2 regions of the Halalkalibacter sp. HAAS-P014 genome follow, and region 1 is predicted to be linked to the other one. Evidence: riboswitches for the same ligand, from Rfam matches in the RefSeq annotation. Region 1 holds a riboswitch; the other holds the start of a gene.
The links. Region 1 has a riboswitch for cyclic di-AMP ahead of AC1FXZ_RS21155 (potassium channel family protein). Riboswitches for the same ligand answer to the same signal wherever they lie in the genome.

Region 1 (14,879 bases):
CTTCTTTCTTCCAAATACTGAGGGAGTAAAAATAAATGAGGCTGTTTTACCAATAGAAGAAGAAAATATTATCACAAAACATACACCTAACAGCTTCTTCAATACTGATTTAGAAAGCAAATTAAAAGAAAACGGAGTGACCAAACTAATGATTGTAGGTATGATGACACATATGTGTGTAGATGCCACAGTCAGAGCAGCCATGGAGCTAGGTTTTGAATCTACACTTATAGAAGATGCTTGTACGACAACAGACTTGGCTTACCAAGGTAAGGTAGTACCAGCAGAACAGGTTCATTATGCATTTATTAGCGCACTTAATGGAATATATGCCAATGTAATTTCGACCGAGGATTTCATTCAACAAAAAGCTACAAAAAACTAAAAAAGCAACAAATTAATATGAAAGGGAGTTTGTTTTTTACAATCTCCCTTTTTTGCTGATGTTTAAACCTAACATATATGCAAGTTAACTAAAAATCGCTTAATTTTTATACAAACTTTTTTTGTAGTGTTCACGTAATTCTAGTGCATTATCTTCCCATTCTATTGTATGACCATGGATTAATTGACCAAGGACATCCAAGCATCGATGCCACCCTGCAGCTATATATATCGCCATCGATCGATCATCAAACGTATGGCTAAACGTCAAGGTGCACCCTTGATCCACTTCATGTATTCTTATCTCTAACAAATCATCAACTTCCCGAAAACAAAAGGAATATGGAAGATTTAATTCGGTAATAATCGCCTCATAGATTGACCCTTCACCATCATCGAACTTTATCTTTCCGCCAACACTAAGATCCATATCTCCAGTTGCAAATGGATACCACTGTGTAAAATAATCAGGATCCGTTACATAACGAAATACTTTTACAGGATTAAATAGATATTTACGTTCAAAAACCAAAACGTGTCTTCCTTCTTTTTCATGGAGACTGCCATAGTTACTCATGAATGTTACCACCTTTTTTCGAATGTATTACGGTTTCCTATACTTCAACGGTTTTAAATACTAATCACACCTTCTGGACCTGGCGTTAAAAATAACCCCAAAACAAATAAAATAAATGTTGTCACCTATCAATACTCTCTTTCGTTAAAGGTTACTTTACCTAAACTATTTAAGGTTATTTTTCATGAGAGATGCTATTTGTATATTGTTTTGTTCAGAAGAGTTTTCAAGCTGTCTTATCACTAACTGTTGTCGTTCGACTGGGTGATTTTGACTTAATTTAGCTTTCGCTTCTATTTTTGTTATGTTTATTTTAAATGCTACAATCCCTTTTTTCATTCCTTCAATAAATGAGGAATCAATTTCCTTTAAATTGTATGAGCTATTTGGACTTTCATATTTATTTACCATATCATTTAGAGATTCGAATATGACTTTCTGATCCTCGATAATCTTCATCTTTCCATATAAATGGATAGACACATAATTCCAAGTTGGGACTGCTATCGTTGTTTCATACCAAGATGGAGATATATAACAGTGAGGACCTTGGAAAACCACAAGAACTTGTTGGCTTTCTATATCCTTCCATTGTCCGTTCGGGTGGGCAAAATGACCATATAATGCACCTTCATCTTTATTTAATGTGAGTGGAAGATGGGTAGCATATGGTTCACCATTGTGCTGAGAAAATAAAGTGGCAAAGCTGTACTTTTCGATAAAATCATAAATCATCTCTTCATCATTGAGTTGAAAATGTTTTGGTATATACACGATTTAGATCCTCCTTGATAAAGCCTTTGTAATGTAGCTATCTGAAATTTAAAAATTTTGGATTTATATGAGTTATTCTATTATGCAAATTGACATTTAAAAAGGTACAATTATTAATAAATAAATATGTCAGAGGTGATTACAATTGAAAAATGCCATTTTTGCATTTAAGGATGGCTCGCCCAAATACAAACAAATCTATGAGCAGTTTAAATTATTTATAGAGAGTGGCGACGTACCAGCTGGTGACCCACTGCCATCCATTCGCCAACTTGCAGACTCCCTTCAAGTAAGCCGAAATACGACATTAATGGCTTATGAGCAGCTTGTAGCTGAAGGTTATATCCATGGAGAAGGTCGAAAAGGGTATTTTGTAAATGAATTAGATCCACTTTTATTTCAAAAAGCCTCAGCTTTTCCTAATAAAAAGCAAACAAAGTCTGTGACACCACCCCTAATTGACTTCCGAGCAGGAGCCGTAGATCAAACCAATTTCCCCCTGAAAATTTGGAGAAGAATAGCAAACCGAGTTTTAACATTACCGGAGAGCTACCGATACGGGGAACCCTTTGGTGAACTGTGCTTGCGTGAACAAATCGCTACATATTTATTCCAATCTCGTGGAGTGAAAACAGATCCAAATGCAATTATAATAGGCAGTAGTACCCAACAAATGTTAATTTATCTCGGACAAATTTTAAAGGATAATTTCACTAGCATTATTGTAGAGGACCCAGGTTATGATGGAGCAAGGGAGGCTTTTCAATTTCAATGTTTCACGCTTGAAACTTTACCAGTTTATGAATCAGGTAGTGATTTTTCAAAATTAGAACAAATGACTTCAAGGTTAATCTATGTAACCCCCTCCCATCAAAGTCCAATTGGAGTAAGCATGTCTATCCAACAAAGGCAAATGCTCATTCATTGGGCTAACAAGATGGATGGCTTTATTGTCGAAGATGATTATGATAGTGAATTTCGCTATACGCAACAACCATTTCCAGCACTTGCTTCCATTGATTCAACAAGAGTCATTTACTTAGGGAATTTCTCAAAGTCCTTTCTTCCAGGAATCCGTTTAAGTTATATGGTATTACCACAGAAACTTTTAAACCGTTATAAAAATCAATTTCTTCATTTTGAGAGTACCACTTCACTTCTTAGTCAGCTTACAATGGCTAAATTTATGGAAGATGGAGAATGGATTCGCCATATTAAACGAATGCGTCTTGTTTATAAACGAAAAATGCAATGCTTAGTTTCAGAATTACAACAACAATTCAAACAAAATATATCAATTATTGGGGAGCAATCTGGTTTGTACTTATTAGTTAAGCTACATCTAAAACGTTCAGAGGAATGGCTAATTGAACAGGCCTCCTATTTTGGTGTTACGGTGTATCCTACCTCCATTTATTCCATAAAAAATCATTCTGATGATCCAATTATTAAACTTGGGTTCAGTAATCTTACGTGTGAGGAAATCGAATTAGGTGTAAATCTACTAAAAGAGGCTTGGTCATAAAAGGTTATATCCCTCAACCTGCAAAGCAACGGTGGGGCAAAGCCTGGAGGATGAAGTATGTGCTGCATCCTCTATTTTTATTTCTCTGATTAACAATGAGGCCCATGGAAAGAACGGTTTAATTTTTTATATCTTTCGACTGAGGATTCGGACGAGCAAAGTGTCCATATAAGTGTGTTTTCTCCTTGCTCGAATAGTCGTAAATCATTGCTTCATCTGTTCTTTCAAATCGTGTTGGAATATACATAATCATCATTAACCTTTCATTAATCCCTTCTAAAAATCCATTTGAATAGCCATACGCAAAGCTATTTAGAATTTCCGTCTGCCAGTTTTCGAAGGTACTTATAGCTTTGCACATTTCTGGTATCCCTGAATTCTCAATTAATTTATAAATAGCTTTTAATTCCGTTTTAATTCTTTCCATTTCGGTCGTGCCTATATAAGCGTCAGCTCTTATTCTACTAACTCGCTACCCAATAATTTAATAAGGTATTGAAAAACGCCCTATGAACTAAGGTGAAAATTCTGTATAATGTAACCGTGGTTACATTATAGGAGGTGAGATTTTGATAAGTTGGCTACACCTCACGTATAAAATCCCTAGAAAACCTAGTTCTCCAAGAGTAAAAGTCTGGAGGAAACTAAAAAGCTTAGGGGCTTTTCATTTACATGATGTTATATGGCTTTTACCAAATAACGCTTATACATATGAACAGTTCCAATGGTTAACCGTTGAAATTAAAGATTTAGGTGGAGAAGCAACTATGTGGGAATCACATCTTCTCTTTGGATTATCTGATGAAGAAATAAGTCAGTTATTTATTGAACAAATCAATGAAAGTTATATTGAACTTCTAAAACAATTAGATGAATCAGATATCGATTTAGTTTCTTTGTCAAAAAAATACCAACGAATAAAAACAATTGATTATTTCAAGTCCCCATTGGAACTAAAAGTACGTGAAAAAATCAAGCAACGAAGGAGTGATTTAACATGAAGTGGGTTACATGGAAAAATATCGGAGTGGATCGTATGGCTTGCTGCTGGTTAATTAAAAACTATATAGACCGAGAAGCTGAATTTATCTTTATTCCTGAGGGTAAAACAGAAATTCCGAATGGAACAAAAGGATTTGATATTCCTGGTGCTGAGTATTCACACAGACATGGACAATGTTCTTTTTATTCTTTGTTAAATGACTATAACTTGCACGATCCTGTATTAAAAAAAATAGCTCAAATTGTAGATGAAGCAGATACAGTACAAGAAGTTTTTTTAGAACCTGTTGCACCAGGTCTAGATTATATTTGTGACGGGATTAGCTTAATTAGCAAAGATGATTCTGAAGCGTTAGAAAGAGGATTCATCATTTATGACGCATTGTATGCAATGATAAAAAGAAGTCATCAGTACTAATGGGGGAGAAAAAAGTGGAGAAACCTAGTTTTTGGAACATTTTTTGGACCTATATCCTTATTGGTTTACAAGGTTGGGGTGGTCCAGCTGCACAAATACAAATAATTCACGAACACGCCGTAGAAAAGAAAAAATGGATTGATAATGAACGATTCAGAGATGCTTTTGCTGTTTGTGGTATGTTACCAGGCCCAGAAGCTGCTGAACTTTGTATGTATGTCGGATATCGACAAAGAGGTTATTTAGGTGGGTTTTTAGCGGGATTGGGTTTTATGTTACCGAATTTCATTTTAATTACCATCTTGGCTTGGGCTTACTTTCAATTTGCTGCAACTTCTGACATAGCTCAAGGCTTATTATATGGTGTTAAGCCCGCAATGGTTGCTATTGTTTTATTCAGCCTTTATCGAATTGCAAATAAGTTTGGAGTATTACAAGATGGTAAAAAAATATTCATTACTCTTTTCATGTTGACTTTAACGTTTATTACGCAAATCGATTTAATCCTTTTGCTATTGGTTATGGGATTAGTGTATATGTTATTAGTTCGTTCGTTTAACAATAAAGTATTTAGCGTTAACAGTATTCCACTTTTTGCAGTAGCCTCTTTGGGAACAGCTTCAATACCAACTAGCCTTTCCCTATTATTCTTAAAAGTGGGTGCACTTAGCTTTGGTGGAGCATATACGGTTCTAGCGTTGTTACAATTTGAAGCTGTTGATAATTATGGGTGGCTAACAACTGAACAATACATTGATGGTTTAGCTATTAATGAATTAACTCCCGGTCCCACAATCATGGTAGCAGCATTCGTAGGTTTTGCAGCATATGGTTTTTTGGGAGCTACATTAGCAACCTTTTTTATCTTTTTACCAGCCTTTTTAGTAGTGCTGTTAGGCGCTCCGTATTTCGATAAAATTAGAGAAAACAAGAAGCTGAAACTATACTTAGCAGGTGTTAGTGCAGCAGTTGTTGGTCTTATCGCTAGTTTTTTAATACGACTTTCGTTAGAAGTATTTTATGATTGGGGAAGCATTATTATAGCATTTGTAACACTTGCACTCTTATTTAAATTCAAATGGCAAATATGGCAAGTATTCCTTTTAGCTTTAGCTTTAGGAACTTTGCTTATCTTTTTATAATAATAAAATCTGTTCCAAACTGGGACAGATTTTTCTATTATCATTATTGAACTATCCTGCCTTTACTTTAAGAGGACACTTTTTATGGTTTTAGCTCATGTAGCTTATAACGAAGCTAACTTTGGAAACCTTATCTAAAAGGAGGGATTTATATGTTAATGATATTTGAAATAATGAAAATAGCTGTCAACATCCGAAAGCTAACATTATTATTGATAACGGTCGTTTTTTTAATTAGCAGTTCTTTTATAATTCATTGGTTGGAACCTGAAATGTTTGAAAATCCATTCATCGGATTTTGGTATGTTATGACTACTGTTACGACAACAGGCTATGGTGACTTCGTTCCAAATACCACAATAGGTAAGATATTTGGCTTATTTTTATACTTTTTTGGAATTGGTTTAATCGGTATTGTCATTGGTAAAATTGTTGAAGGCTTTGGGCTTTTACGAAAATTAAAGGAGGAAGGAAAATTGAATTATAAAGGAAAAGGTCACTACGTGATTATCGGTTGGTCCAATAAAGCTAAACATACTATGAATGAGATCTTAGAAATCGATGACCAAGCAAAGATTCTTGTGATCGATTCACTACCGAAATCTCCCTTTGAGAGTGATAAATTTTCATATATACAAGGTGACGCAACTGATATAGAAACATTAGAAAAGGCAAATGTACTTGAGGCAAAAGCTGTTTTAATTTTTACAGGAGATAAAGAGTTTAACTCTGTCGCTGCAGATGGACAGTCACTTCTGATTGTATCAGCCATTGAGAGTTATGCAGTAGAGATGAAGCAAGAGATTTATACCATTGTTGAGATTCTTAAAGAAAAGCATATTTCAAACTTCGAGCATGCGAATGTAGATGAATTTATTATTGCTGATGAAGCCTTATCTGATTTAATGGCAAAAGCTGCTGTTGATAAAGGATCAAGCAAGCTAATTATGGAACTCCTAAGTAGAAGAAGTGGTGTCGATATACGTAAAATCACCAAAAAACAAATTTGGAAAACATATAACGATGCTTTTGAAGATTTAAAAAAACTTGGGGCTAATTTAATTTCTGATCGGAATGATTTTCAAATTTTAAACAAGCTAGGAGAGTCTATTCCTAAGGAGGCAGAGCTTTATGCCATCTGTACCAAAGAATCCTATCAGAAGATTATGAAACCCAACTAAAATGCAATTTGTAAATTTATACAATAAGTATTGACAACCTTACCTTACAGGAGTAAATTCTCTATTAGTTAAATTAAATAGTAACCTTTAGTCGCTTAATCATTTTGAGCGGGGGAACCAACTTTGGTGGAAATGTTCCATCTTGGGGTGAATCTTACTAAGTAAGAGGGGATACTCTCAGTCCCTAATCCGACAGCTAACCTCGTCAGCGTTATTTTGGAGAGAAGGGTCGGAATAGACCATTCTTTGTGATGGTCTATTTTATTTTGCACAAAAAGAGGTGGGAAAAGGTGGCAGATAAAAAGAAACAATTTGCCGTTGTTGGGTTGGGGCGTTTCGGTGGTAGTGTGTGCAAGGAGTTATATAGAATTGGACATCAAGTTTTAGCTATCGATAATCGAGAGCATAAAGTCAATGAGTTTGCACAATTCTCTACACATGCTGTTATCACGGACTCGACTGATGAGAAGTCATTGCAATCTTTAGGAATCCGGAACTTTGAGTACGTAATCGTCGCAATCGGGGATAATATCCAATCAAGTATATTGACTACCCTTGTCCTCAAAGAAATGGAAGTTGAGAACGTATGGGTTAAAGCACAGAATGCCTATCATCATAAGGTACTAGAGAAGATAGGTGCCGATCGAATTATTCACCCTGAACATGATATGGGTATCAGGATTGCCCAGCATTTAACCTCAGAAAAAATTGTTGATTATATTGAATTATCTAATGAATATAGCATAGTTGAATTACTAGCAACCAACAAAGTCCATAACCGTTCCATTATTGATTTAGATGTTCGTGCTAGGTTTGGTTGTACAATCTTGGCCGTCAAACATGGAGAGGAGATTAATGTATCCCCACTCCCTGAGGATATGATATATGTAAATGACGTCCTTATCGTAATTGGGCACAAAAGAGATTTAAAACGGTTTGAGGAAGAAGGGATGTAAACCATGTCATTTCCTAAAAAAGGTATTTTAAATCGTCGAATTCACTTGTCCCCCCCACAAACGTTAGCTCTAAGTTTTTTTATAGCTATTGTGATTGGAACACTATTATTAAAGCTTCCTTTTGCAACAACAGAGCCAATCGCCTGGATCGATGCATTATTTACAGCTACTTCCGCTACAACCGTTACAGGTCTTGTGGTTGTTGACACTGGGACAGCTTTTACGGTATTTGGACAAGTAGTGATTATGATACTCATTCAGATTGGTGGATTAGGATTAATGACGTTCGCTGTATTAATTATCGTTGTATTAGGAAAAAAAATCGGGTTAAAAGAACGGATGTTAGTACAAGAAGCTTTTAATCAAACTTCCATTGGCGGTGTTGTACGTCTCGTAAAGATTTTATTTATCTTCGCTATCTTAATGGAGTTTATTGCTGTTATATTACTCTCTATTCGTTGGGTTCCGGAATACGGTTGGGCTTTTGGCATTTATACAAGTATTTTTCATGCCATTTCTGCATTTAATAATGCGGGATTTTCGCTTTGGTCTGATAGCTTAATGGGATACGTTGGAGACCCTGCTGTAAACATTATTATTACATTACTATTTATCACCGGTGGAATTGGTTTTACTGTTTTGTCTGACTTATGGCACACAAAAGAGTTTCATCGACTATCCTTACATTCGAAATTAATGTTAGTTGGCACATTAGTCATTAATGTTGTAGCTATGATGTTGCTTTTCACACTAGAATACGCCAACCCAGCTACTTTAGGTGCCTTAGATCTCGCTGATAAGCTTTGGGCTTCTTACTTCCAAGCAGTTACACCTAGGACAGCTGGATTTAATTCAATCGATATCGGCAGCATGACTTCTGGATCGATTGTCTTTTTACTGCTGCTAATGTTCATAGGAGCAGGAAGTGCTTCCACAGGCAGTGGGATCAAATTAACAACATTTATAGTTATTGTCCTGGCTGTTATCACATTCTTAAGAGGAAAAAATGACACTGTAGCGTTTGCACGCACAATTAGACTTCAAATGATAATCCGTTCATTAGCAATTGTTGTGATTAGTTTGTTTGCCGTATTCCTTACTATCCTAGCTCTGACTATTACAGAAAATGCTCCATTTATTATGATTGTCTTTGAAGCTTTTTCTGCATTTGGTACTGTTGGACTGTCGATGGGGTTAACAGGAGAATTATCTCCTTTAGGAAAACAAGTTATTATTTTCTTAATGTTTATTGGACGAATCGGGCCATTAACATTGGCTTTCTCATTAGCGAGGGCTCAAAAATCAAGCATCCGTTACCCAGATGGAGAGGTATTTACAGGGTAGTGTTATAGCTAAACTTTTAATTAAAATAAAGCCTCTTACACACATATAAAGGGTAAAAGAATTAGGATAGGTTAGGATAGCATTGGAAATATCTGCTTTACCTATCCTTCTTTGTACTACAAATGACCTCATTTACCACAACAACAGGGGTGGGTGTTGTTGAATGCACTACCCGTTAGCTGAAGAAAAATTGTTCATCAGAGAATCGGAAAATCAGGTTATAAGTTTAATAAGATAATAATAACCACAATAATTGCTGGAATTAAACCGATTTTAAAATACCACCAAAAGAAAATTCAAATCGTTCAGAACCTTTATTCAGCTATCGACCCGTTACTTTCATAAGACCAAACCACATAATTAACTAATTTTTTGTATCTTTATCAGAATAAAACTGACCAAATATAATAATAAGCCAATAGTTTTAAATAAGTTGGTTTTCTTTATATTTATCGAACCCACTTTTTGTAAGTCGTTTCAATTCATAAAAATTGAATTAAATTAAACAGGAACAACCACAGCTCTGACTGTTCCTGTTGTTAAGGTAATGGAGACTTTGTTGAATAAAAACTATTTCTAATTTTATAAACATGAAAATTGAGTTTTATTTACCTCACTTATCCTTTCTTACTATTGTTCTGCTTTCGCCAACCGTAGTGAGTCATTCCACGAGGTTTGTATACGGATAACGTTATAACCACAAGTAATACCAACAATCCACCAACAGCGTGTACAACAAGAGACTGTCTTACCCCACGGAAATCGGTGCTGGATAATGTCGTCTCTGCTGCTACATTTGCAATATAACTAATTGGCTCCAGTTGTAAGTACAAGACGATAGCTGCAACCAGCGTTAACAATAATTTTATCAAAACCCAATAATGACGGAACAAGCCCCACTTTGTACCTAACGATTGTATAAGACCACCTAACAGAGAGAGTATACTCAACGGAACAATGACGAACAACGTAGTCAATTCCATCGATAGGTAAGATGCACTGACCACCTGTTCATTCTCACTATTCAAACCAGCAATAGAAAGCACAAGAAAACAAGCAATAGCTCCAATCCAACCAAGGGTAGAAACGATATGTATCAAAAGTGCAAATTTTCGGACGCGTGTTGTCATCATCATGACTCGTTACTACCTTGTTCTACTAACGAAACATCGTAACCAACACCATTAAGTGAAAAGTGGCGACTGGGACCATGTTCTCCACCAATACCTGTCACTTTCAAAATTACAAATAATAAAACTAAAACAATAACAATTATCCCAAAGACTTTTACCCACCGTGGTGTACGTGGTGGTCCTTCGTGTTTAGTCATGAATATCCTCTCCAATTTGTGGTTATTAAATATAATTTAATTATAGCAATGTTTTTAAGCCACCTTGCACTAAGAGGCCGTTAGCTTAGTACATCTTTTCACAAAGTCATATAAAAGTGAAGACTTTATTGCGCAATATTTAGTCAAATACGAAAGACGATCACTTTGAAAGCAATCGTCTTTTTAGAGGATATTCTATTACCAGTCTATCTGTACTGTGCAGCCATTTCCTGCTCTTTCATTTTTTTAAGGAGAAAAACTTCATTTTCTCCAGTGTTCACATTTAACAACATTTCTTTATTAATTAAATTTGTTTGAATTTCCACCCTACAGAATTGAGTATAGTTTAATGTGACTTCTTTAATTTTATATGTTGGTTTTTTTACCATATACATACTATTAATTTGCCTCTTCTGTACATCTTGAATATATTTTGTCGCTTCATCAGTTGTTAATATATGAGGATCTAGTAGTTGATTAGACCTCACTGTTCTTTCTTTTACAAAGGGCACATCCATTATTATTCCTCGATATCCTGTAATTGCGTCAATAAATACCATACGTGGTGTAACCTTAGGAGGGAATGGATTTCTTGAAGCAAAAACCAATATTTTCGCAAGCCAAAAAGGATGATAGTAGAGATATTCTTGTTTTATTCCATTAGATATATGTTCTAGGTTAATCTTTCTGTTTAGGCGGTCCTTTAACGATAAATTTTTATATATTAGTTTGGGTAACGAAAAAGCCTTTTCCTTTTTAGCTGTTATGATCCGAACTGTTTCATTCTGGTATTCTGGAATACTCACTTACATCCCCCTTATTGTGCGTCTTTAAGCGCTGAATGGTTTAATTCTACGTCTCTTTGAATTTTCTCAGGTGGAGCAGGTGTCATCAAACTGACAATAATCATTAGCGCAAAGGATGCTGGGGTCGCATACATTACCTCATTAATAACGCCTCCAGGAATTTGCATGGCAACAAGGTATACAGTCATACCTCCAATAATAGCTGCTAATGCTCCGTGTTTGTTTGCTCTTTTCCACCATAGGCCTAATAAAATAGGTGCACTGAAACATGAAACCATAGCCCCGCCAATCATCGCAATCATAACGTGTAATAATGGTGGAGGATTCAACGATAATACGATTGCTATTGCTGCGGCTAATAGCATAACTGTTAAGCCTATCTTTGTAACCTTTTTTTCTGATGCATTTGTATTGATATGCCCTTTATATAAATCATGGGCTACTCCGGAAGAAATCGATAATAGAAATGCATCCGTTGAGGACATGATCGAAGCTAAAATTGAAGCTAAGAGAATTCCTGCAATTACAGGATGTAAATAATACTCGATGACAGTCAAAAATGCTAAATCATGATTATTTCCGATCGTATCACCAAGGCTAATACCAGCAAGTAAAACAAACACTCCTGTTAAGAAAAGTAATATAAATAAGAATGTTCCTCCTACCATTGATAGTCTTGCATGCCTCGCGTTTTTCGCACTTAAAGTTCTCATAACCGCTGTAGGGGTCACGACTGAAAACCATAAAAATACAAAGAAAAGGCCAAAATAGCTATACCATGGTAAGGTAGTATCAAATGCTTCTGGATTAACACTTAATGCTGCATTAACAATATTAGGGATTCCGCCACTGTCAAATATAATAATTACAGCTAATAGTGCAATCCCGGCTACCATCATAAAACCCTGAATCAAGTCAGTATAAGTAATGGCCCACATACCCCCAATAGAGGCATACAAAGTCATTCCTGCACCTATAATAATAACTGTCAAGGCGTAATCCCACCCTAAAACATAGGAACCCACATATCCAACTGTTGTTAATTGAGGAACAATGTATATGGTCATTAGTATTATAATTAATACAGCAGATAAAATCTGAACGGACTTATCAAACCTATTGCGAAAATACTCAGGTAATGTTGTCACTCCAGATCTACGCATTTGTGCAGCAAAAAGGTATAACGCAAATGGAAATAATGCTACACTTCCTAATCCAGTAGCTAAATAGAATGGAACACCAAAAGCTACCCCTGATCCAATTGCTCCATACATAGAGCCACCACTTGCTACAGCAGCAAATATCGCAAATGATCCAACAAATCCATTTATTGATCGACCTGCTAACCAATAGTTCTCTTCTGATGATAGAGCTTTTCGCGCAAAATATATCCCGATAACTGTCATTATAATTAAGTAAATAATTATCACCGATGTTTCAATTGGTCGCATACTATCATTCACATCCTCTATATTAAGATATAAAACTATCTTTCAAATCAGGGACAATAAGATCATTTTAACTATTAAATTTGTATTAGTTACGATATCGTTGTGCGATTATCTGTCAACTTAATTTGAGTCCTTTTTTTCCACCTTCTCTACCCAAAAAATAAAAATAATTGATTGTATGCCCCATATAAAAAAGGCTATAACCATTAACCAATTAATTACAGGTATTCCTAACCAACCTGTATGTGTCGGAAACCAAGCAAATACAAAAATCGCAATCGCTAACATGATCATAGTCATAATAATGCCTGGATTTTTGAAAATATTTTTCTTTTGTCTCACTATCTCCCATCCTCCTTTAATCAAATATTTATTTTTGTTGAACTAACTTCCATCAGTAATGTGGTTCTCAAAAGAAATAACGGACTAATTTAATGGAATTCCTATATTAGCTTCAACACACCTAAATATCACTAATATTCTGAACATCATTTGTAAAAAAACTGGCTGCAATTAATCAAGACTAGTTTTCTCTTTCATCTTTGTCTTTACAGGACTTGGACATACTGCATTTACTCGAATCAATTCACCAAGACATTGATTAATTTAACTGATAATAGCTAATCCTCAGAGTGCTCCTATATTAATTTACTTTCTCTTGTGATTTTGAATAGACTTTTTGGCTGCATAAAGACTATTTTTTATATGCTCTTTCATTAAATATTCCGCTTTAATATGATCCCTTTCAATAAAAGCATTTGTAATTTCTTCATGTTCTAATGCAGCCTTCTTACTTCTTTGATCACTTTCTTTCGGAGCAAGGCGACGATATCTTGCAATATGATCCTTAAGTTGGTTTAAAAAATTGATAGCAGTTTGATTCCCACTAATCTCATAAAACAATGAGTGAATTTGACTACCAAGATTGACAACCTCACCCCCATTCTTATTTTGGGATGCCTCTATTAATTGGTTGGTTAACTTCTCTACTTTCTGAATGTCGTGATCAGTAGCATTTATCGTAGCTTCACTAATTACTAACCCCTCTAACATAATGCGAACCTTAAAAATCTCTTCTAATTCTTCTGTTGTAATCGGAGCGACTTTCATTCTTCCATTCGTTTGGCGAATGATTAACTTTTCCAGAATCAACCTTTGTATGGCTTCCCTAATGGGAGTTCTACTTATTTCCATATCTTTTGCAAGCTTTTCTTCATTAATTGGCTGACCAGGTTCTAAATTTCCCTCTATAATATTTTCCTTTAACTCAAAATAAACTAAATCTTTCGTGGATAGTCTTTGTTTTCCTAGAGGAGATAAACTCATTATTCGACTTCCCTTCTTTTCTTTACTGGTACAATCTATGTGTACACAAATTAAAATATACCTTTATATAAATATAAAAGAATATTTGTATACAATTATTAAATTGCTCTCCATTTTAGGCAAATCGCCGATACGGCATCGTAAAGAGGTGTTTGAACAGGTCGGTGTTCAGAATGTCCAGGACAAAATTACTGTCAACGAAGCTTGTGAACAGTGGCAAGCACTTTATAAGAAAACCGGTGATTTATCTAAACTTTTACAAGTATTCGGTTTGATGGGGAAAGAAGATCAACTTGTAAAATCCCTATCAGGAGGAGAACGGCAACGTCTGGCTGTTTTACTTGCTTTACTGCCTAAACCAAAGCTTGTTTTCTTGGACGAGCTTACAACAGGCCTAGATACGAAAGCTCGCCGGATACTGTGGAAACTGCTATTAACAATGAAAGAGAAAGTTCTATCTATCGTACTTACCTCGCATTACATGGATGAAGTAGAGGCCTTATGTGATGAAATTATCATTCTAAGAGATGGAAAAAATGTTTTTCAGGGTACAGTTCGTGATGTGGTGGAATCTAGTAAGAAGACATCTCTTAAGGATGCATATTTATATTATTCTGGTGAGGAGGGTACGTGGTGATGAATTTTTAGTGGAACAGTTACGGG
Region 2 (15,555 bases), on a different contig from region 1:
AAAAATCGTCGACAAATGAGGTGCGTTCTTTATTGAAGGGAAAAGGAGAGATTAAAGTAGAATAAATTTGTGCAGAGGTTTGTTATATTGTGTAAAAATTGCCTAATGTTCTGTTGCTCTTCATAATTGTACAAAAATCGAAATGTGTATTGTTTTAGAAGGAAACGTATTCTTAGTGTTGAATGTAAGATTAGTAAACAATAACTAAAAGGAGTGTTTTGAATGATTTATAAATATAAGGGAATATCTCCAGTTGTGGATGATTCGGTCTTTATTGCACCTGGAGCGAAGGTTATTGGAGATGTTGTAGTCGGTGAGCAGTCAAGTATTTGGTTTAATGCGGTGTTACGTGGTGATGAAGGTAGAATTGAGATTGGGAAAAGATGCAGTGTTCAAGATAATGTGACTCTTCATTTATATGAAGGGATGCCTGTAATCGTTGAAGATGAGGTAACGATAGGACACAATGCAATTATTCATGGTTGTAAAATCGGGAAGAGGTCTTTAATTGGGATGGGCTCAACGATACTAGATGGGGTCGAAATAGGAGAAGAATGTATCATTGGAGCAAATGCATTCATACCACAAGGTAAAAAAATTCCTCCTCGTTCATTGGTGCTGGGCTCACCAGCTAAGGTCGTGCGTCCTCTTGAAGAAAAGGATTTAGAGTTAATTCAACTCTCTATTGATACATACGTGAAGAGAGGCCAAGAGTATAGAGAAGAATTACAAAACCTATAATTGAAAAAAAGTGCCTGATTCCTTCATTGAGCAATGAGGTTAGGCACTTTTAGAGAAAAGTTACTTTTCGTTCTCTAGGAAGGATTGTAATTGATCTAATCGATCATCAAACTCTTTCGTATCGATCTTGCCTTCTGGAAGATCATCAACATTCATATCCTCCCATTGTAATGGTTTCTCATTTTCTTGTGTGCTCGGTGATACATCAGTTACTTCCGGAGCATTTTCTATTTGCTGATGAGAAACATGCTTGAAATCACGTTGATCAATTTCTCTTAGTCTAGCAAATAAATGTGTATATTCATCTTGTAACCTTTCTCGTTCTCGGACAATTTGTTCCATACGTAATTGAATTGCTTTTCTTTCATCAAAAGTCATGCGCTCACTCCTTATCCCATGATTTAACGATTTATTCAAATGATATCATATTTTCAAATACTTTTAAGTTAAAACTTAGTTTGGTAAGTATAATTAGAAAAGAGAAAAACTGGGATATAGGGGGAGTAGTACGTTTAATTTATAGTAAAGAAACACACATTCATCCGAGAGTTGATCCGGAATCATCATGCGTGTTTTTACTATCTTATGAAAGGTAATCAGTTATTGTTACATCAGAAATTCACATGTGCAGCATCACTGGTTCAGAATTAAGGTAATGGAAGTTACTTCTTCTTATCTTTTTTCATCTCATCTAACAGTATTTGTATGAAATCTATATTGTTGTCGATATAATTAAGTCTTTCGCGCGATAATACAGCCCAATCATCATTACGGTGCATGGCTGCAAAAATATGTGCCAAATTAAAAGAGTATTGATTATATAGAAAACTGATAACCCCACTAATTCTTACTTTATCTCCTTCTTTTTTCAGTACGTTTTCAAGATCCTTTTTAATCCACTGAGGGGCAACTTCTATTGCTTTTTGCACTAATACTTCAAATTCTTCGTTGTTCATGGTTTATGTACCTCTCTTTTACTAATCTTAGAGGGAGCGACAAAAAAGCTCTAGTTTCAAAATAAGCGTAAAGTAAAAACAGTATGTCCAAAATGGGACGACCTTTAGAGCTTTCCACAATTTACGACTCCCTATATATATTATTGTTATCATTTTATCACAAACTTTGTGTACATTATACCTAAGTTCAGAAGTGTTTTTGAAAAGGGCATACAGATGTTGGGTTTTGAAGTGAGGATTAGTTACTGCTTACAATATTAAGTGGAGCTTGATGAAATACTAACAGGGGTATACAATATAGAAGGATAATATTAAGATGATAAAGATAGTATGTTTCATGAATAGGAGTGAAAAGGGATGGAATACACTGACCAAATGAAAAATAGAGTAAAGCGTGTAGAAGGTCAAGTAAAAGCGATCCTACGAATGATGGAAGAGGAAAAAGATTGTAGAGAACTTGTTTCGCAAATGTCTGCTGCTAGAAATGCATTAGATCGGACAATTGGAGTTGTTGTAAGTTCGAACTTAGAGCACTGTGTTAGGGAGCAAATTGAAAAAGGCAAAGATACTGAAGAGTTTATTCAAGAAGCAGTTAATTTACTTGTAAAAAGTAGATAAGGACGGGGTTTTAAGTGTAGAACAACCCAATCCAGCCCACTAAAAAACATCCACTGGATGCTTTTTAGTGGGCCTTTACTATGATAAAGTTACTATAAAATGGTACCACAAAGGTGAGGGGAAATATGGAAACTGAAAAGTTATATTATCAAAACCAATACATTCGTTCTTTTACAACTAAGTTTCAGAAACAGGGGCAGGACGAAAAAGGGCGTATATATGTTGTTCTAGAAAAAACAGCTTTTTATCCGACTGGTGGTGGACAGCCTCATGATACTGGTACGTTAAATGGTGTTCATGTTTATGATGTTGAGGAAGTTGACGGAGAAATTCGTCATTTTTTAGAGGAGCGTATTGAATTATATCACGAGTGCGTTGGAGAAATTGATTGGGAGCGACGTTTTGATCATATGCAACAGCACGCTGGACAGCACATTTTATCAGCAGCCTTTGAAGATCTCTATTCCCTCAAAACCATTAGCTTCCATTTGGGAAAGGAGACTTGTTCAATTGACCTTCAAGTAGATCATCTTACTGATCAGGAAGCTAGCCAAGTAGAAAGCAAAGCCAATAACATTATTCTTGAAAATCGGCCGATAGAAGCAAAATGGATAACAGAAGGAGAGCTGGAAAATTATAAGCTAAGAAAAGAGCTGTCCGTATCAGAAAATATACGTCTAGTCATCATTCCTGAGTTTGATTTTAACGGCTGTGGTGGAACACACCCTCAATCAACTGGTCAGGTAAGTTCCATTAAAATTTTGCATTGGGAAAAGCAAAAGAAGAACATTCGCGTTCATTTTGTTTGTGGAAACAGGGTGAATAAACAGCTTCATGAAAAACAAAAGGTCATTCAAAGCTTAACGTCTGTTTTAAATGCACCACAAGAAAAAATGCAGGAAGCGACAATTCGCATCCTACAGCAACAAAAAGATCTTGAAAAAACAGTTGATGAGTTACGAATGAAGCTTATCGAATATGAAGCGAATCAATCTATTGCTAAAGCACAGTTACATCGTGACCATAAAATCGTTCAAGCTACATTTAAAAATCGCTCCATTTCTGAATTGCAGCAATTGGCAAAAGAAATTACGATGAAAACAAATGATATGTTAGTGCTGTTTATAAATGAAACTGATTGTAAGCTGCAACTGATTTGTTCAAGAAGCAACGAATTAAACCTTAATATGAATCAGCTAGTGAAGCTTGTCTTACCTCAAATTAATGGCAAAGGTGGGGGGAGTTCGGCATTTGCTCAAGGTGGAGGAGATCGGGTCATTACACCCGAACATTTAATGAAGGAAATAATTCATCATATAGGATAAGTTTTATGGAAGATAATATTGAAATGGTAATTCCGGTGATTTTCCTATGACATTTGATGTAATCAATAAAGTTCTATTACCTTCATCATTTCTTCATAATTCTTTGTTAAAGTAGACAACTATGAGAAGTGAGAGGAGACAGAGAATTATCATAGAGGGGGACAGATTAATGAAAACAGGAATAATAACTATGGGCATTATTGCTTTACTATTGATCTTCACAGCATGTTCAAATGATTTAAGCGAGGTTGATTCATTTACGCATATTCATGGTTTGGAGTACTCCCAAAGTGGTGAGGGTGTGTTTTTAGCTACGCATCATGGCCTGATTACTATTAATGAGGATGGTTGGGATCTAGTGGGTGAACCTGAACACCAGCACGACTTCATGGGGTATACAATCAAAGATAAGGAAACTATGATTTCAAGTGGCCACCCTGGTATTCAGTCAGACTTAGTTGATCCTTTAGGAGTCATCATTAGTTATGATTCAGGAGAAACATGGGAACCGATTGCGCTATATAAAGAAGTGGATTTTCATCTATTGCATATAAACGAGGAGAACCGGGAAATCATGTATGGAATTGACGTATACAATTCAAATATGTACAGATCAAACAATGGTGGATATGACTGGGACATGCTTGAGGTAACTGGACTATCGGTACCATTAGCTGAAGTTCTTTCCCTTACAACTCATCCACAATCTCCAGATCATTTACTAGCGGGAACTGAGGTAGGGTTATATGAATCAACCGATGGAGGGCTGACCTGGAGTGTAAAAGAAAGCAAATTTAGTGCAAGTGCCTTACGAACAGTTAATTCTGATTCAGAAGAGTTAGTTGCATATCTTATGGGTGAAAAAGAGGGTTTGTATTTCAGTGAAGATTTTGGGGAAACGTGGAAATCATTAAACTTTGAGTTAGAAAATGACTATGTAATGTATATAAGCAATCACCCAACCGATGATCAAAAGTTGGTGCTAGGGTCATTAATGCAAAGTATTTTTGAAACATCAGATTTTGGAGAAACATGGGAAGTGTTAGCAGAAGAAGGGCAAGTAAGGTAAAAAAATAAATATTCTTAGAAAATTTGTAGAGGGATAAATGAAGTTTATATAGCGTTTATCCTTTCTTCATTTAACTGGTGTATAAAGTAATCATGTAGAGCTTACCATGGAATAATTCGTTTAAATAGAATATAAAAAGTTTTTTGTGTACAATCAAATAGTGAAAAAGTATTTTAAATGATTCAGTATGTTAATAGGAAAAGAGGAGGAAAAGAATGGAAGAACAGATTCAACCATTAAATCCAATATTTCTTGAGATAGGCCCTTTAACAATTCATTGGTATGGTTTACTTATTGGTTTAGGAGTTGCTATCGGTTATATTATGGCAACAAGGGAAGCGGGTAGGAGAGGATTGCCAAAGGATACGTTTGCTGATTTTCTTATTTGGGCTTTACCTATCTCGATTCTTAGTGCTAGATTATACTATGTTATATTTCGATTCGAACATTACGTCGATGAGCCATTAAGAATCTTTGCTATTTGGGAGGGAGGCTTAGCGATACACGGGGGGTTAATTGGTGGAGCTTTAACCGCTGTTGTTTTTGCAAAAAAACGAAATATACCGGTTCTGAAATTACTAGATATCGTAGCACCAAGTGTGTTAATTGCTCAAGCAATTGGACGTTGGGGTAACTTTATGAATCAAGAAGTATACGGAGGACCAGTAACGAGAGAGTTTCTAGAGGGTATGATGTTACCTACTTTTATCATTGATCAAATGTATATTAATGGTACTTATTACCACCCGACCTTTTTATATGAATCAATTTGGAATTTGTTAGGGGTTGTCGTATTATTATACCTTCGACGACTTAATCTAAAGCAGGGTGAAATTTTTTACAGTTATTTAATCTGGTATTCTATCGGGCGATTTTATATTGAAGGTATGAGGTTAGATAATTTAATGATAGGAGATGCTTTGCGTACGGCGCAAGTCATTTCTATTATTCTAATTGTCGGTGCAATTGTTGCTTGGGTGTATCGTCGAACAAAGGGATTAGCGACGGTGGGATATTTAGATACTGATAAACAAGGTAAAAAGAAAAGAAAAAAGAAAAAAGTTTCCTAAGAAAATTTCTTCTTTTGAAATAAGAACAAATGCTGTCCATTTTGGTCAGCATTTTCTTATTAAGAATGGTTGGAAATTAATAATTATAAATATTGTTATAATAATAGGGGGCTGTAAGAATCTTGTTATAATTATTTACAATTAATGAGGTGAGAACAATGAAGAATATACTCATTGTCGATGATGAACAACAAATGCAAGCATTACTGAAACTATGTATTAAGTCAACTGAATTTGAAGTAGCAACTGCTAATTCTGGAAAGGAAGCACTTGAATTATGTGAGAGAAATCAATATGATTTGATGTTGCTCGATATTATGATGCCTGAGATGGATGGATTTGAAGTACTAAAGAATTTAAGCGAACGCAATTGTCTACTCCCAACGATTATTATTTCTGCTATAGGGGAGACAGATCAGGTAGTGGAAGGGTTAAATCTTGGGGCGTATGATTATATTACAAAACCGTTTGAACCGAAAGAGCTTGTTGCTCGAGTAAATGCCGTACTAAGACGGGCAGACCCTTCTCTGCAGGCAGGAAAAAGTAAAGGGATGTATGGAATTACTGTCGATCAGTCGCAACATATGGTTGTTTATAACCAAGACATGATTTCTTTTACAAAAAAAGAGTATCAAATTTTTGTTCATCTTTTCTCAAACCCTGGACGTGTGTATACAAGAGAACAACTTTTTTTTCTTGTATGGGACGAGTCCGATGATCGAGATTTTCGAAATATTGATACCCATATAAAAAATATTCGTGATAAATTACGAAAAGCAGGGGTTGAAAAAACAGTAGTAGAAACAGTTTGGGGTATCGGGTACAAAGTTCCACAATTGAAGGATTGATCCAATGAAATTATCGACAAAATTAGCATTGCTTGTATTTACGTCAACTCTAATGATTGTTTGTATAATGGGAACGTCCTTTTATATCCTTTCAAAAACATTTTATAAAGATCAACTCCAAAGGGATATTGAATTTAGACTTGATGCCCATCGTGAGATTTTAGAGACACACACGTTCCAAGAAACAATTGAACATGTAATTATAATGGAGCAAAGAAACGAAGAGAATACATTTATTGTGTTTGATGCTGATTTCAATGTTAGTGCAAGTACTCAACAAATATCGAATGAGATGCTTGACCTTTATCAAAACTGGCTTTTGGATACTTTGGCATATGCTAATAAAAAAACAGAATTTGTTAATATAATGAAAGAACATATCCCTCATATTTGGGCGTTTGAACCGATTGAAATTGAGGGGGAAGTGATAGGGTATTTATTTATAGATCAAGACACAGGTAGTTTTGAGGAGGCTCGGTGGACGCTTCTAGCTATTACAACGTTTATGGGACTCATCACATTATTATTATCAGGTATTTTAATTGTTCTCTTATCAAAAAGGGTAACGTTACCTCTAACGAATGCACAAAATTTAACCAAGGAGATCGCGAAAGGAAATTTTGATGTACAATTATCAAGTAAAGGAAATGATGAAATAGATCATTTATTAAAAGATATTTCTTCGATGGCTAGACAATTGAAAGAATATAGAGACACAAGGCAACAATTTCTTACTAATGTTTCTCATGACATCCGTACACCTTTGACCTATATTAAAGGTTATGCTTCTTTGTTAAAAGATCAAAAGCTAGAACCAGACCTTGTTCAAGATCAGGCATCAATTATTTATCAAGAAGCGATTCGTATGGAGGGACTTGTGAAAGATCTTTTTCAGCTAATGAAGCTAGAAGAAGGAAAGGTTCCGTTGAATATTCAAGAAGTTGATTTGGTAGAGTTTATTCATGAAACAACTAAGAAGGCAAAACTTGCCTCAGCTGATAAAAAAATAGAGCTACTTGTATCTTCCAATAAACCAGAAGTTGTTGCTCAAATAGATCAGGATAAATTTGAACGAGCGTTATTAAATTTAGTAATGAATAGTATTCGTCACACTAATACATCCGGGAAAATTGAAATTAGAATTGAGAAGTCAGAAGATGAAATCCAAATTATAATTGAAGACAATGGGGAGGGGATTCCAGCTGAAGACCTTCCACACATATGGAAACGTTTTTACCGGGTGGATAAATCACGTTCTACGAAGCATGGGGGCAGTGGAATAGGATTAGCAATTACCAAACAAATTATTGAATTGCATGGGGGGACAATTGATGTTAATAGTTCTTTAAATGTAGGAACGGTTTTCAAAATTCGACTATATAATTCTAAGTCTCGTATTCAAAAAGGAACTTAAATAGGATGTTTAAGTTCCTTTTGATATATATGGCTGTTTGGATTAACGTTTCTGGTTCCATATCATTACAATCCATCATCTTCAAAGCGTTTTAGATCGCTCTTATGTCCAATGACAATGAGAATATCTTTTTCAAAAATTACATCATCTGGAAATGGCGAGACATTAATATCTTCTCCACGTTTAATCGCTAAGATCGTACACCCAAATTTAGCACGAACATCTAAATCTATAAGTGAGCGATTATGTACCTTGCTAGTTGCCAATAATTCAACAATGCTATATTCATCAGATAACTCAATATAATCAACAATTTTTTCGGAAGTTAAATGTTGCGCGATCCTAACTCCCATATCATGCTCAGGATGGATAATTCGGTCTGCTCCTATTTTTTCGAGTACTTTGTGGTGATACGCGTTCTGTGCTTTCACCCAAACATTTTCAACTTCCATCTCTTTTAATACAAGAGTCGTTAAAATGCTCGATTGAATATTGTCTCCAATTGCAACTATGACATTTTCAAAGTTGCGAATACCTAGAGATTGTAATGAGTTTTCATCAGTAGAATCTGCAATTACAGCATGAGTAGAGAATTGTGCAAACTCATTCACCTTATGATCTCGATTATCGATCGCTAATACTTGGTGTCCCATTTTATATAGCTCTTTGCAAACACTACCTCCAAACCGGCCCAAACCGATAACAGCAAATTGTTTTTTTATATTTGCCATATTTCTCCACCTCTTTTGCAAAATAAAATAGACCATCACAAAGAAATGGTCTATGCCTCTTCTCTCTAAAAATAAAGCTGACTAGGTTAGTTGTCGGATTAGGGACTGAGAGAATCCCTTCTTACTAAGTAAAATTCACCCAAAGGTGGTAATTTAGCCACCAAGAATCGGTTACCTCGTTACCAGTACATTGATTAAAAGTTTCTATATGTTTTAACTAATAGAGAATTTACTCCTCTTTCTTCAGCTTGTCAATACATATTTTACTGGTTATCAGCAATAATAAACTATTTTGTAAAAGTTGGGTGCGCTGATCGAATACTGTTTTTTTTACTGCACAGTGGCTTCTTCATATTTTCTTAATAAATAAATGTTAATATCGTTACGGATGAATTAAGTTTTCACTAAAAGATTCTGTGACTTAATAAAGTGGGGTTAGTAGTATGTATGATGTATTTAATGCCATTAGCCGATTATTATATGACCCATTAATTCAACTGACGTATGGTACCGAGCACCTCCCAATTCTATCGGCGTTTGTTATAGGAGTGCTTGCTGCTGCTGCTCCATGTCAGTTTACAGGGAATATTGGAGCGATTACCCTATATGGGAATCGCTCCATTCAAAAGTCCATCCCTTGGTCAGAGGTGATTTTCTTTCAATTTGGAAAAGTTGTTGTTTTTTCAGGACTAGGGCTGATTGTCTGGATATTAGGGGCAGAATTTCAACAAGACCTAATTGGTTATCTTCCTTGGATCCGAAAAACTCTTGGGCCTATTTTTATCTTAATTGGTCTATATTTAGTTGGTGTAATTACGTGGAAATGGTCAATAGGCCTTAATTCAAAAATGATAGAGGGAAAAAAAGGAGGTAAGTGGGGGGCGTTTCTATTAGGCAGTAGTTTTTCCTTAGGATTTTGTCCAACAATGTTCTCTATCTTTTTCTTCTTGTTAATGCCATTAACACTTTCTACTTCATATGGGTTTATTTTGCCAACTGTGTTTTCGTTTGGTACTTCGATTCCTTTATTCATTACGATGTATTTGATCTGGACATTTGGTTTAAGTGGAGCATTTATGAAAAAAGGAAGAACGATCGGAAAGAGGATACAGCAATTTGCAGGAATCTTTTTAATTATATTGGGGGTTCTAGATACTATTGCTTATTGGGGGCTGTAAGCAGGTAAAAGGCTGGGGTGCAGTACCATGCTATGCTTTTCCCACTTAAACAGAAACAATGTGCATGTAACAATTGAACCTTCTATGCTTGTCTCAATTAAACCACCAATTAATATCATTTGTGTGAGGATAATCACATAAAATCTTCACATTTATTCGGTAAGATTTAAGAATAATATGATTCAGTTAATCTTTTGTAAAAGGGAGGTGTAAGCATGAGTAAAATGATGTTTTCTATTCAAGGTATGACATGTGCGTCTTGTGTGAATCGTGTTGAGAAAATGATATCTAAAGTTGATGGGGTGCATTCAGTCACGGTTAATTTAGCATCTAATCAAGCGCAAGTTGAAGGTGACGAAACATCTTTATCCTCAGAATTAATTGTAAAAGCGATTGAAAAGGCAGGTTATAAAGCAAGACGAATTGATCAAGATGAAACAGAAAGAAAAGTACTCTTGTCGGTTAAAGGGATGACATGTGCATCTTGTGTGAATCGTGTTGAAAAGGTAATTTCAAAAGTGGAGGGTGTACGATCGGTAAATGTTAATCTAGCTGCCAATCAAGCACAGGTTACAGGAGAAAAAGGAATATTGGACCAAGATGCTGTTATAAATCGAATCGCCAAAATAGGATACGAGGCATCCGTTATTGATGAAGACGATAAGAGGGAAGAGAATGATGATCAGGAGAAAGAAACGAAAAAGCTCTTAAAAGATTTTACGGTAGCAGGAGTATTAACGACGATTGTGTTAATTGGTAGCATTCCTCATATGATGCATGATTGGGGTGCATGGGTACCTGCATTTCTAGCGAATCCGTTATTTTTACTCATTTTAACAAGTTACATTCAACTCGTACCAGGTTGGAGATTTTATAAAAACAGCTATAAAGTGTTGAAAAATGGTTCAGCTGATATGAATGTGTTAGTAGCAATGGGAACATCGGCAGCATGGATATACAGTGGGGCAATGACATTATTTCCCACTCAGCTAAGTAGTATGGGCTTTCCTTATCAGCTTTATTATGATGTGACGACGGTCATTACAACGCTTATTTTGCTTGGACGTTACTTTGAAGCAAAGGCGAAGGGGCAAACTTCTACAGCGATCAAGAAGTTGATGAGTTTACAAGCGAAAACCGCAAGAGTGATAAGGGAAGGGCAGGAACGTGAAATTTCAGTTGATGACGTGAAGATTGACGATGAGGTAATTGTAAGGCCTGGAGAGCGAATTCCAGTTGATGGAGTTGTCATAAAGGGAAGGTCAACAATTGATGAATCGATGTTAACAGGTGAGTCAATTCCAATTGAAAAAACAGCTGGAGATGAAGTGATTGGTGCAACCATTAATAAGTCGGGGAGTTTTCGCTTCCGTGCAACAAAAGTTGGAAAGGAAACGGCGCTAGCTCAAATTATCCGAATGGTCAATGAAGCCCAAGGATCAAAGGCCCCAATTCAACGAGTCGTTGACTTGATATCTGCTTATTTTGTTCCAGCAGTTCTGATTATCGCTGTCTTATCATTTATCGTTTGGTATTTTGTCGGCCCAGATCCTAGTCTTATTTTTGCTTTGACGACCTTTATCGCTGTGCTCATTATTGCTTGCCCTTGTGCACTAGGTTTAGCAACGCCTACGGCAATCATGGTTGGGACCGAAAAAGGGGCTGAAAACGGCATTCTTATTAAAAATGCTACTAGCCTAGAGGGTGCCCATAAGATTAATACAGTTGTGTTAGATAAAACAGGTACGATTACAGAAGGGAAGCCAAAACTAACGGACATCATCACAACTGATATGGTAACAGAGGATGAATTATTACAAGTAGCAGCATCAGTTGAGACGGCTTCAGAGCACCCACTTGGAGAAGCGATCGTTGAGGCAGCAAAGCTTAGAGACCTTGCTATTAATGAGACAGACTCTTTTGAAGCAATCATCGGCCATGGTTTACTAGCTACATCCAATAATAAGGAAATTTTAGTTGGAAATTTAAAATTAATGAACAAATACAAAATTGATTTAGGGGATTACGAAGATAAAGCAACGAACTATGCTGATCAAGGAAAAACACCTATGTATGTAGCGATTGATGGCAGGCTTGCAGGTGTGATTGCCGTTGCCGATACATTAAAAGTAGGTACTATTCAAGCTGTAGAGGCTCTACATTCCATGGGAATTGAGGTCATTATGCTAACAGGGGATCACAAGCGAACCGCTAAAGCGATCGCTAAGGAAGCAGGAATAAAAACCTACATTGCAGAGGTATTGCCTGAGCATAAGGCAGAAGAAATAACAAAGTTACAAGGTCAAGGAAAAGTAGTCGCGATGGTAGGTGACGGTATTAATGATGCTCCAGCTCTTGCGCAAGCGAATATAGGAATCGCGATAGGTACAGGAACGGATATTGCGATGGAAACGGCTGACATCACGTTAATGAGAGGTGAAATTACAAGTGTCGTAACTGCGCTTAGACTATCGAAATCAACGATGAAAATGATTTGGCAGAACCTTGGTTGGGCATTTGGTTACAATATTGTCCTAATACCAGTTGCCGCAGGTTTACTGTATCCACTATTTGGAATTCTTCTAAATCCAATGTTAGCAGGGGCAGCGATGGCATTTAGTTCTGTATCAGTTGTCCTAAACACATTACGACTAAAAAAATTCAAATCAGCAGTTTAGTGTAATACTAAAATACTGTTTTACATTTTTGTTTAGAAAGGAACGAATAAGGTTGAAAAATTGGAAAATTAGTAAGTTTGGTTTATTTTTTACCGTGTTACTAGTCAGTCTTTTTATTGCAGCTTGTACTCAAGGGGAAGAAGAGGATGTAGCTCAAGGGAATGGTCATAGCGCCGATCATGCTGAAGAAGTGGAACATGGAGGAGATCATGGTGATCATGAATCACCAGTCGTTACAAACGATCGAAATGATTTCGAACAAGAAGCTGCAAAGGCTCCAGAACATATTAATGACTTGGCAATAGAAGGATTGAAAGTTGCGAATACAAAAAACATTACAAGATTAGATGAGGAAAATCCGATTCAACTGTCGATTCATGTATCTCAAACAGTTTGGCCAGCAACTCATGTAGAAAATCAACCAGGAACAGTTATTCTCGCACCACTTGATCAGTGGCAGTACTCTTTAGCGGCATTAACATTAGTTCATCATCCGAATGATGGCCCATTACTTTATTGGGATGGAGAAATTTCAGAGGATGTAGCAAACGAACTTGATCGCTTGCAACCAAAAGGCAATAATGAAGGAATTCAAGTACTAGTTGTAGGCGATCTTCCAGACGGGGAAATGAATAAATTAGATAATTATACCGTTGAACAAATTCAAGGTTCAAATGCAGCTGATTTTGCTAGTAAGATTGAAGAAGTATTTTCGGAAACAATTCATGAAGTTTACCCAAGTGTAATTATTGGCTCTTCAGAAGAAGAAGCAAAAGAATATACAATTCCAGCAGGAAATTGGATTGCTCATATGAACGAATCATTGCTATATGTTGATAATGATGGAATACCACAAGAAACTGCCGATGCTCTTACTAAGAGAGAGGATGGGGTAATGATTTATCTTATTGGACCTGAAGATATTATCTCTAAAGACATTGCAGATGAATTAGAAGCTTATGGAACAGTACTGCGCATTGAAGGAGATAATCCAGTTTCACAATCAATTGAATTTGCTTCTTTTAAAGATACTGAAACTGGCTTTGGTTGGGGAATTAAAAGTCCAGGGCATGGATTAGTTTTTTCATCTACAGCAACACCAGAACTTGCGATTGCTGCAGCTCCTTTTGCTCATTTAGGAAAGCATGCACCTATGATTTGGTTGGATGAAGGAAATATTCCAACTGAACTTTATCACTATCTAGCCAGTTTAAAGCCGGCATTTAGTGAAGATCCAACTGAGGGACCGTATAACCATGGGTATGTAATCGGAACTTTCGATATGATCACATTTACAACCCAAGGGATACTAGATGAAAAATTAGAAATCGCGTCAATTAGTGGTGATGATCATGGAGGACATGGACATTGATTGACATAGAAAGGAAGGCGACGTAGCCTTCCTTTTTTGTGTGGGGATTAAAGAAAATTCACTTTTAAAGTTTATTTTGTCCACAATAGGAATAATTTTGTTAATATGTTAATTAGGAACAAGATTAAAGGGTGTGTTTATATGTTGCTTAAAGAGTTTTTAGAAAGTGAGTCATCAAAAATACAAGAATTAAAGCAATTGTATCTATTTATTCAGAGAAACGGACCGATAACAAAGGCAAAACTAATGGAACTTACAAAAATCAAAAAAACAAAACTAAACAGAATGATTGATGAATTATTAAAAAATAACTTTTTAAGAGAGTATGGGATTGGTGATACCTCTATCGGAAGACCTCCCACTTACTATGATATCGTGCTAGAAAAGGATTATATTATAGGTATTCATATCTCAAGAATGGCTGTAGAAGTTGTTTTATGTAATGTACGTTATGAGATTATTGAAGAAGAGAGCTTCGTTATAACATCCATCCATACCCTAGATTTTATAATGAACAAGATTAAAAGCATTATAAGTAGATTAATGAAGGATCATAAATTACACATTGAACATCTATTAGGTATAGGTTTTGCTACTGTTGGTCCAATAGATAGGGAAGAAGGAAAGATTATAGTTAGAGAACCGGCTCTTGCCCCAAATTGGAAAAATACAGCTGTAGTTGAAATGTTACAAAATGAATTTCCAGTGAAGGTAATGCTTGAATTAGCCACGGAAACAGCAGTCGTTGCTGAATATGAGGCACATGATGCAGTGCATAAAAATATCCTCTATTTAATTTCTGGTGCTTGGGGATTAGGGTGTGGAGTTATCTTCAATGGAGCCGTTTTGCCAGGACAAAACTATAATTATGAGCACATGATAATAAACTTTGATGGGAAATCATGTTCATGTGGAAAAAGAGGATGTTTGGTTGCTTATTCTTCATTTAATGGGATTATTCAAGAGCTAAAAAATAATAATTCAATTGGGGAGCTAAGTAATGCACAAGTTCAACAAGCATCAGTAAATGATCTAATCGAATATTTTAAGCAAGGAGATGAAAAAACAAAAGAAATTATCTTGAATACAGCTGATTTTTTAGGAATTGGCTTATCTAATTTAATTAACATCTTTCAAGCGGAATTAATTATTCTTAATGGTCCTTTAATTTATAATTTTGACGGCTATTACAATCGAGTAGTAGAAAGTGCATTACAAAATTTAAAAGATAAAGGAAACAACCATATTTTCACAACAGGAAAAAGGAAAAATAGAGCGATGGTTGTAGGTGCGTGTATTACTCTCTTTGAGTCATACTTTCCAAAAACTTTGTAAAAAAACCCTTCATAATATATTGACTTTTCTGCAAATTCGATATATTATGAAGTTGTAATTAAGTCCGAATGGGGAAAAAGTAAAGATATGAACGAAGTGAATGTTCTTATTTTATTCATTTATTACCGAAACGGTCAAAATGTTTAGTGATGATTTTTATACTAATAAAGAGAAATTAAAATATAAAAAAGGAGTAATCTATGCAAACTAATTTAGTAAT

Region 2: it holds a riboswitch for cyclic di-AMP, as region 1 does, so the genes downstream of both, AC1FXZ_RS09745 (potassium channel family protein) here and AC1FXZ_RS21155 (potassium channel family protein) in region 1, are expected to answer to the same signal.

What each region holds. Positions count from the first base shown of each region.
Region 1 covers NZ_JBWQTV010000032.1:1,411-16,289, forward strand. Annotated here, with positions in the region: gene AC1FXZ_RS21110 (cysteine hydrolase family protein) at 1-385, shown strand, start outside; gene AC1FXZ_RS21115 (SRPBCC family protein) at 485-961, opposite strand; gene AC1FXZ_RS21120 (FMN-binding negative transcriptional regulator) at 1,127-1,735, opposite strand; gene pdxR (MocR-like pyridoxine biosynthesis transcription factor PdxR) at 1,881-3,260, shown strand; partial or broken gene AC1FXZ_RS21130 (transposase) at 3,379-3,702, opposite strand; gene AC1FXZ_RS21135 (Chromate resistance protein ChrB) at 3,830-4,261, shown strand; gene AC1FXZ_RS21140 (chromate resistance protein ChrB domain-containing protein) at 4,258-4,680, shown strand; gene chrA (chromate efflux transporter) at 4,695-5,822, shown strand; gene AC1FXZ_RS21150 (ion channel) at 5,975-7,003, shown strand; cyclic di-AMP (ydaO/yuaA leader) riboswitch at 7,086-7,229, shown strand; gene AC1FXZ_RS21155 (potassium channel family protein) at 7,255-7,959, shown strand; gene AC1FXZ_RS21160 (TrkH family potassium uptake protein) at 7,963-9,303, shown strand; gene AC1FXZ_RS21165 (DUF2269 domain-containing protein) at 9,921-10,439, opposite strand; gene AC1FXZ_RS21170 (hypothetical protein) at 10,436-10,633, opposite strand; gene AC1FXZ_RS21175 (hypothetical protein) at 10,840-11,439, opposite strand; gene AC1FXZ_RS21180 (sodium:solute symporter family protein) at 11,451-12,890, opposite strand; gene AC1FXZ_RS21185 (hypothetical protein) at 13,011-13,232, opposite strand; gene AC1FXZ_RS21190 (GntR family transcriptional regulator) at 13,539-14,216, opposite strand; gene AC1FXZ_RS21195 (ATP-binding cassette domain-containing protein) at 14,302-14,853, shown strand; gene AC1FXZ_RS21200 (hypothetical protein) at 14,864-14,879, shown strand, end outside.
Region 2 covers NZ_JBWQTV010000011.1:223,497-239,051, reverse strand. Annotated here, with positions in the region: gene AC1FXZ_RS09795 (MFS transporter) at 1-65, shown strand, start outside; gene AC1FXZ_RS09790 (gamma carbonic anhydrase family protein) at 223-741, shown strand; gene AC1FXZ_RS09785 (hypothetical protein) at 802-1,119, opposite strand; gene AC1FXZ_RS09780 (hypothetical protein) at 1,404-1,697, opposite strand; gene AC1FXZ_RS09775 (metal-sensitive transcriptional regulator) at 2,055-2,315, shown strand; gene AC1FXZ_RS09770 (alanyl-tRNA editing protein) at 2,441-3,640, shown strand; gene AC1FXZ_RS09765 (F510_1955 family glycosylhydrolase) at 3,810-4,709, shown strand; gene lgt (prolipoprotein diacylglyceryl transferase) at 4,925-5,779, shown strand; gene AC1FXZ_RS09755 (response regulator transcription factor) at 5,938-6,627, shown strand; gene AC1FXZ_RS09750 (sensor histidine kinase) at 6,632-8,041, shown strand; gene AC1FXZ_RS09745 (potassium channel family protein) at 8,107-8,772, opposite strand; cyclic di-AMP (ydaO/yuaA leader) riboswitch at 8,833-8,985, opposite strand; gene AC1FXZ_RS09740 (cytochrome c biogenesis CcdA family protein) at 9,216-9,950, shown strand; gene AC1FXZ_RS09735 (heavy metal translocating P-type ATPase) at 10,166-12,628, shown strand; gene AC1FXZ_RS09730 (cell wall-binding repeat-containing protein) at 12,681-14,000, shown strand; gene AC1FXZ_RS09725 (ROK family protein) at 14,142-15,335, shown strand.